3 regions of the Mesorhizobium sp. C395A genome follow, and region 2 is predicted to be linked to each of the others. Evidence: riboswitches for the same ligand, from Rfam matches in the RefSeq annotation. Region 2 holds a riboswitch; each other region holds the start of a gene.

Region 1 (2,262 bases), 3.0 Mb from region 2:
CCTCTACGCCGCCGGTTTCCTGCATGGCTACACGCAGGGCCGCAACCTCAAGACCTGCGGCGACCTTGGCTCGCTGGCGGCCGGCCTGGTGATCCAGCAGATCGGCCCAAGGCCAAGGCAGAATTTGCGCCGCGAGGCGGAAGGGGCTGGGTTGCTGTAGATGCGCGGGCAACTAACCACCCGCCCTACTGACGCGATGACCGCAGTGGCGGAACTGTGTCAAAGCTCGCTGATAGCGACAGCCATTCGCTTCGGAGAACTGACCCATGCTGCTGCCGTGAAGCTCGCTGGAGGAGCGGTGCAAGGCGTGCTTGCCATGACGGCATTCACCGTCATCCAGATCGTCACCAGCATTTTCCAGAAGCTCAGCTTGGGGAAGGCCAGTAAGGTTCCTGAGGTAACGGAGAACTCGCGGCGTCCGTCGGACTTGACTTGCGATCACGTCCCACGATGCCGAATGCGGGCAGCAGACTGAATATTTCACAATGCTAGACAAAGGCGTAAAACGCGACCATATAACGACATAAACATTTCATTATGCGTCATTGACAAAGAGCGGGTTGCTGTGATTGTCTGCTGTTGTGGTTCTCGCGTACGGTGCTGCCGCAGCGGAGCTAAGAGGGAAGCCGGTGCGATGCCGGCGCTGCCCCCGCAACTGTTAGCGGCGAGCCAATCCACTCATGTCACTGAGGCGAATACCCTCGGGAAGACGGGTAGAGGCTATGACCCCGCGAGCCAGAGACCTGCCACGGCGAATTACGTCCACGGGCGGGGTGTCTCGGTGGCCGCTGCAACCGGCGTGCCGGCCTGCTAGCGCCTTCCTTGTCACCGACGCCCCCAACCATCGGGGTATGACATGACTGTCTCTCAGCAAATTCCTGTAGCAACGCTCGGCGTGCCGCGCTTCGGTCGTCGGCGAGAACTGAAATTCGCCCTCGAAAGCTACTGGTCCGGAACATCGTCCGCTGGCGACCTTCTTGCGACGTCGAAGGCGCTCCGAGCCGCTAGCTGGGAAGAGCAGCGCGATCGCGGCGTGTCGAAAATCCCGTCGAACGACTTCTCGCTTTACGACCATGTGCTCGACACCGCAGCCATGGTCGGGGCCATTCCATCCCGGTACGGCTGGAATAGCGGCGAGGTCCCACTTGACATCTACTTCGCAATGGCGCGCGGCAACCAGGGTCAGACGGAGGATTGTGGACACGCTGGTCACCAGGAGGAGGCTCATGGACCTGGTGTAACCGCGATGGAAATGACCAAGTGGTTTGACACCAACTACCACTACATTGTGCCGGAACTCGATGATGATCAGACGTTCGCCCTCTCGTCATCGAAGCCGGTCGATTACTTCCTCGAGGCTAAAGCTCTCGGCATTCACACACGCCCAGTCATCCTTGGACCCATCACCTTCCTCAAGCTGGCGAAATCGCGTGCCGAAGGGTTCGGTCCCATCGCGCTCCTACCGCGGCTGCTGCCCGTTTACGAGCAAGTCCTGCAGAGGCTGAAGCTGTCGGGAGCCGACTGGGTGCAGATCGATGAGCCAGCGCTTGTCCTCGATCTGAACCCGAACGAACGAGCTGCGTTCGAATTCGCCTATGGCCAGCTGTCGAAAGCCGCGCCCGAGCTGAAGATCATGCTGGCTACGTATTTCGGGTCGCTGGGAGACAATCTCGAAACCGCGGTTTCTCTGCCCCTGGCCGGCCTGCATATTGATCTCGTGCGCGCTCCCGAGCAGCTGGAAACGGTGGGTCGGCTCGCTCCGAAGGATCTGGTGCTCTCGCTCGGCTTGATCGATGGCCGCAACGTCTGGCGTGCGAACCTGCCCGCCATTCTCGACCGCATCAAACCGATCGTCGCCGGCTGGCCCTTGGACCGCGTCGAAATCGCGCCTTCTTGCTCGATGCTGCATGTGCCGATTGACCTGCGCATGGAGACGGAACTCGAGGCCGACATCAGGTCGTGGCTCGCCTTCGCGGCCCAGAAGACCGACGAGCTGGTCTTGCTGGCCCGGGCCCTTTCCAAAGGCAGGGATGCGGTGGCAGCCGCGTTGAAAGCTTCTGCCGAGGCTGCCGCCACTCGCTTGACGTCCACGAAGATCCATGACCCGCTTGTTGAGGGGCGGATCGCCAGCATTGACCATAGCATGAAACGACGAGAGAGCGCTTTTGGCGAGCGCTCCAGAGTCCAGGCCGGCACGCTCGGGCTGCCGCCGTTCCCGACGACGACAATCGGGTCCTTCCCGCAGACGCCGCAGGTACGCCG
Region 2 (2,262 bases):
CTGCCGCGAAAGATCGAGGCCCGCGCCTTGCTGGCCCCCTTCGATCCGGTGGTCTTCGAGCGCGCGCGCACCGAGCGTCTCTTCGATTTCCGCTACCGCATCGAGATCTACACCCCGGCCGACAAGCGGCAATATGGCTATTACGTGCTGCCTTTCTTGCTCGGCGACAAGATCGTCGCCCGCGTCGACCTCAAGGCCGACCGGCCTGCGAGTGTCTTACGCGTCCACGCCGCCTATGCCGAAGCAGGCGCACCGCCTGAGACCACCGCACAGCTTTTCGAGGAACTAAAGGAGATGCAGGGCTGGCTTGGCCTTGAGCGCATCGAAGTGACGCCGGCCGGCAATCTGGGGCCGGCATTGGCTAGCGAGAGAGATGGCCAACCCTTGCAGCGTCTGTCATAGAGGCCTCAATAAGCCTCGTAGGTTGTGCAATGGCATCGGACAAAGTGCTCGACATGATCCATGGCGCCCTCATTGCGCATGGAATAGATGCAGTCCGCAGAGATAGGGACGTCATGCTCCAATCGAAGCAGCTTCGGTTTGAGGCTGAGGTGTTCGAGACGAGTTCTGACCGGCTGGTCCTGGAAATCTACATTTTTTCTCCGCTGCTTGATGTTCAGCCGGTCATTGAATCCTTTGCTGGCTTCGGCGACACGCGCGAACAGGAACTGAACCAGGCGTTTGAAAAGTTTCTCCGTGGTGTTTTCCATGTGGCCATTGAGGGACTGGCCGATCACGTCTGCGAGACCATGCAGGCCGAAATAGAGCTTTGGCAGCGAAGCAGCGCCAGTTGGAAGATCTGGCGAAAAGATGCCCGCTGGAAAATCTATAGCGGCCCGGTCATTTCCCAGGCCACAACCGAGCTATGCTCGCTGACACCAGGCTATCCAGCATTCTATGCCAAGCTGGAAAAGCTATTCACAGCTTCGGTACCCCCCGGAAGCCATTTTGTCCGGACCTTTCTGGCAGGCTTGAAGGGCACGCTGATTAGTGCCGAAGTCCTTCTGGACAACGCGGTTTGGCATGAGGGACAGAATCTGGCTGTCGGCCATGACTGGGACTATAGCGATGGCTATCAAGCTATCCGACAGGTCATCCTGGCACTGCCGGAAGCCGGGACATGACAGCCCCTGCCGACATCGCCATGTCGTAGCCGTGCGTTGACACCGCCGCCCGCAAAAGCCTAAATCCGCTGCAGACGGTCCCCTGCCCGCAACGGCAAGGGCCAAGAGGGAATGCGGTGCGGGATTTCGGTCCCAAATCCGCGGCTGTCCCCGCAACTGTAAGCGACGAGCCAAGGCCGAAAGCCACTGGGTAACACCGGGAAGGCGGCTAACCAAGGCGACGACCCGCGAGCCAGGAGACCTGCCGTCTGAGACAAAGTATCCGATCGCCTGGCGGGTTTCCGGGCAAGGAGCACGGTTTTTGGACCAGAACAGCAGTTTTTCGGCTGGCACAGCGGACATTGCGTCCGGCGACAACGACGCCCTGACCGGCGTGACCGTCATCGTCTGCGCCTCCTGCCGCGATGAGACCGGTTCCGACGCCCATCCGCGCGCCGGCGAATTGCTGGCTGAGGACACACGCCGCGCCGCTGCCGGCGATATCCGGGTCCGCACCGCCGAATGTCTCGGCAATTGCAAGCGCCGCCTCAGCGCCGCGATCCTGCGCGATGGCTGCTGGAGCTATGTCTTCGGCGATCTGACCGCAACCAGCGGCGCCGACCTCGTTACCGGCGCAAAGCTCTTCGCGACTTCGGCCGACGGCCTCATCCCGTGGCGCGGCCGGCCCGATAGCCTCAAGCGCGGCCTCGTTGCCCGCATCCCACCCCTCGACATGCTGAAGGACTGACGATGAACGCTTCAAACCCGGCCGCCAACCTCTCCCGTGTTCCCTGCACTGTCGTTACAGGCTTCCTCGGCGCCGGCAAGACGACGCTGGTCCGCCATCTCCTGGAAAATGCCGGCGGCAAGCGCATCGCCATCATCGTCAACGAGTTCGGCGACATCGGCATCGACGGGGAAATCCTGAAAGGCTGCGGCATCGACACCTGCCCCGAGGAAAACATCCTCGAACTGGCCAATGGCTGCATCTGCTGCACGGTCGCCGACGATTTCGTGCCCGCCCTCGACAAGATCCTCGCGCTGACACCTAAGGTTGACCACATCCTGATCGAGACCTCGGGCCTGGCTCTGCCCAAGCCGCTGGTCCAGGCGTTCCAGTGGCCAAGCGTGAAGAGCCGGGTGACCGTCGATGGCGTCA
Region 3 (2,262 bases), 2.7 Mb from region 2:
CCGGCGAAAGCGCTGCCGGAGATGGCCAAAACGGCGGCGGCAGCAAGGATGATCTTTTTCATTTCAAATACTCCTGAATTTTTTGGGATCCCGAGAGCGACGGGTTAGCCGCCCTTCTTTGGTCGGGATCAGCGATTGCCGTAGAGGTCGCGGTCGGCGCCCTGAACGACAGGCTGCTTGTCAGCGTGCGCCGGCTTCTGAATGGAAGCCGTATACGAGCTGTCGACCGAGACGGCTGGCTGGTTCGCACCATTGGAACCGTAATTGTCGCTACCGGCGAAGGCGCTGCCGGTGATCGCCAAAACGGCTGCGGCAGTGAGGATGATCTTTTTCATTTTTAGTACTCCAGTTTGTCTGTCCGTCTAGCGGCGTGTCTTGGGAGGAATTCGCGTCGTTCGGACAGCCCCGATGTGGGAAAGCCATAGGCTGGTTTCCAATCACGAAGTTGTTCCGTGTGGACCACGGTCCTGCACCTTGAAATTGTGCTAGGAAGTTCCTCTATGGTCATTTATCGCATTGTTTTCAGTTGCTTATGTCGAACCGAGTGGTTCGCTCCGGTGTCGGTTTCCGGGCCGTCGTTCACACCGTCCTGCACGCATTGTCAACAGAAACGAACCGTTCGGTTCGATTAGAGATTGCTAATAGTAACTTTTCGATACCGTTGAGCCCTTTTTGCCCCCGATCGGAACTGGATCCGCAGCGATTCGAAACGGCGATGATAGCGCCGCAAGACAGGATCTCAGCCCTTCGGTGGTCGGCGGGGCGTATGCGCGCGTGTCGCGCCGCATGGATATGATGTCGCTTTCATGCCGACGTCGCGATCGCTGCCGTGATTAGATGATCGCATCTCAGGTGCCGCTTCGTGACGACGCAGCGGAGAATTGGGAAGCCGGTCAGAATCCGGCGCTGCCCCCGCAACGGTGGTGGAGTTGAAGTCGCAACGGGAGACCACTGGGCAAGAGCCTGGGAAGGTGTCGCGATGGTCCGCAAGGACAACTCCAGAGCCCGGAAACCAGCCCGAGATGCATAGACTCGACTGATCGCGGTGGGCGGTCAAGAGGTGGATAGTGCATGTCCGGCGCCGCGCCGGCCTGCGTCCGATCCTTCCTCCATCACCACCAAGTTCAGTCCTTAAACCACGAGGACAGAACTATGGATACGCGCAACGACATGCTGAGGCTCCTGAACGGCCGCAAGCAAGGCTTTTCGCTGGAACAGCCCTTCTACACCGACCCGGACTATTTCAAGCTCGACATGGAGCTTATCTGGTATCGCGACTGGCTGTTCATCGGCCATGATTGCGAACTGCCGAAGCCCGGCAGCTATATCACCGTGCAGATCGGCGATTATCCGGTGGTGCTGGTCCGCGACCAGAAGGGCAACATCAACGCCTTTCACAATTCCTGCCGCCATCGCGGCAGCCGTGTCTGCAACACTGAGAAGGGCATGGCGGCAAAGCTTGTCTGCCCCTATCACCAGTGGACCTACGAGCTTGACGGCCGGCTGCTGTTTGCCCGCCAGATGGCCGACGGTTTCGACAAGAGCCAGTTCGGCCTGAAGCCCGTCGCCTGCGAGAGCGTCGGCGGCTACATCTTCATCTGCCTGGCGAAAGAACCTGCCGACTTTGCGCCGATGCGCGCCATGATAGAGCCCTACCTCAAGCCGCACCGGCTGAATGAAGCCAAGGTCGCCTTCGAGAGCACCATCATCGAGAAGGGCAACTGGAAGCTGGTCTGGGAAAACAACCGCGAATGCTATCACTGCGCCGGCAATCATCCAGAGCTGTGCAAGACATTCCCCGAAGCGCCGACGGTGACCGGCGTGCAGGGCGCCGACAGCGATCCGGAGATGCTGGCGCACTGGGCGAAATGCGAGGCGGCGGGCCTGCCGAGCAAGTTCCGCATCGATCCGGCCGGGCAATACCGCGCCACCCGCGCGCCGCTGCTGCGCGATGCCGTCAGCTACACGATGTCGGGAAAGCGCGCGGTGACGAAGAACCTGTCCGACACTGTTGCCGCCGACCGCATCGGCACCTTGATGCACTACCACTATCCGACGACCTGGAACCACATACTGATCGACCATGCGGTCACCTTCCGGGTGCTGCCGATCAGCGCCACCGAAACCGCGGTGACGACCAAGTGGCTGGTGCACAAGGATGCGGTCGAGGGGGTCGACTACAACCTTGAGGAGCTCACCCATGTCTGGACCGAGACCAACGACCAGGACCGCCGCATCGTCGAGGAAAACGCCTTCGGCATC

The links. A riboswitch is a leader RNA that binds a small molecule or an ion and turns the genes downstream of it on or off. The one in region 2 is predicted to bind cobalamin.
Region 1: another riboswitch for cobalamin. It lies ahead of metE (5-methyltetrahydropteroyltriglutamate--homocysteine S-methyltransferase); the one in region 2 lies ahead of NLY37_RS12345 (DUF1636 family protein).
Region 3: another riboswitch for cobalamin. It lies ahead of NLY37_RS25430 (aromatic ring-hydroxylating oxygenase subunit alpha); the one in region 2 lies ahead of NLY37_RS12345 (DUF1636 family protein).

What each region holds. Positions count from the first base shown of each region.
Region 1 covers NZ_CP100473.1:5,881,760-5,884,021, reverse strand. Annotated here, with positions in the region: gene NLY37_RS28480 (adenosine kinase) at 1-160, shown strand, start outside; cobalamin riboswitch at 566-765, shown strand; gene metE (5-methyltetrahydropteroyltriglutamate--homocysteine S-methyltransferase) at 857-2,262, shown strand, end outside.
Region 2 covers NZ_CP100473.1:2,490,134-2,492,395, forward strand. Annotated here, with positions in the region: gene NLY37_RS12335 (winged helix-turn-helix domain-containing protein) at 1-402, shown strand, start outside; gene NLY37_RS12340 (DUF6348 family protein) at 432-1,124, shown strand; cobalamin riboswitch at 1,183-1,387, shown strand; gene NLY37_RS12345 (DUF1636 family protein) at 1,426-1,851, shown strand; gene cobW (cobalamin biosynthesis protein CobW) at 1,854-2,262, shown strand, end outside.
Region 3 covers NZ_CP100473.1:5,208,026-5,210,287, forward strand. Annotated here, with positions in the region: gene NLY37_RS25420 (DUF680 domain-containing protein) at 1-62, opposite strand, end outside; gene NLY37_RS25425 (DUF680 domain-containing protein) at 129-335, opposite strand; cobalamin riboswitch at 834-1,035, shown strand; gene NLY37_RS25430 (aromatic ring-hydroxylating oxygenase subunit alpha) at 1,153-2,262, shown strand, end outside.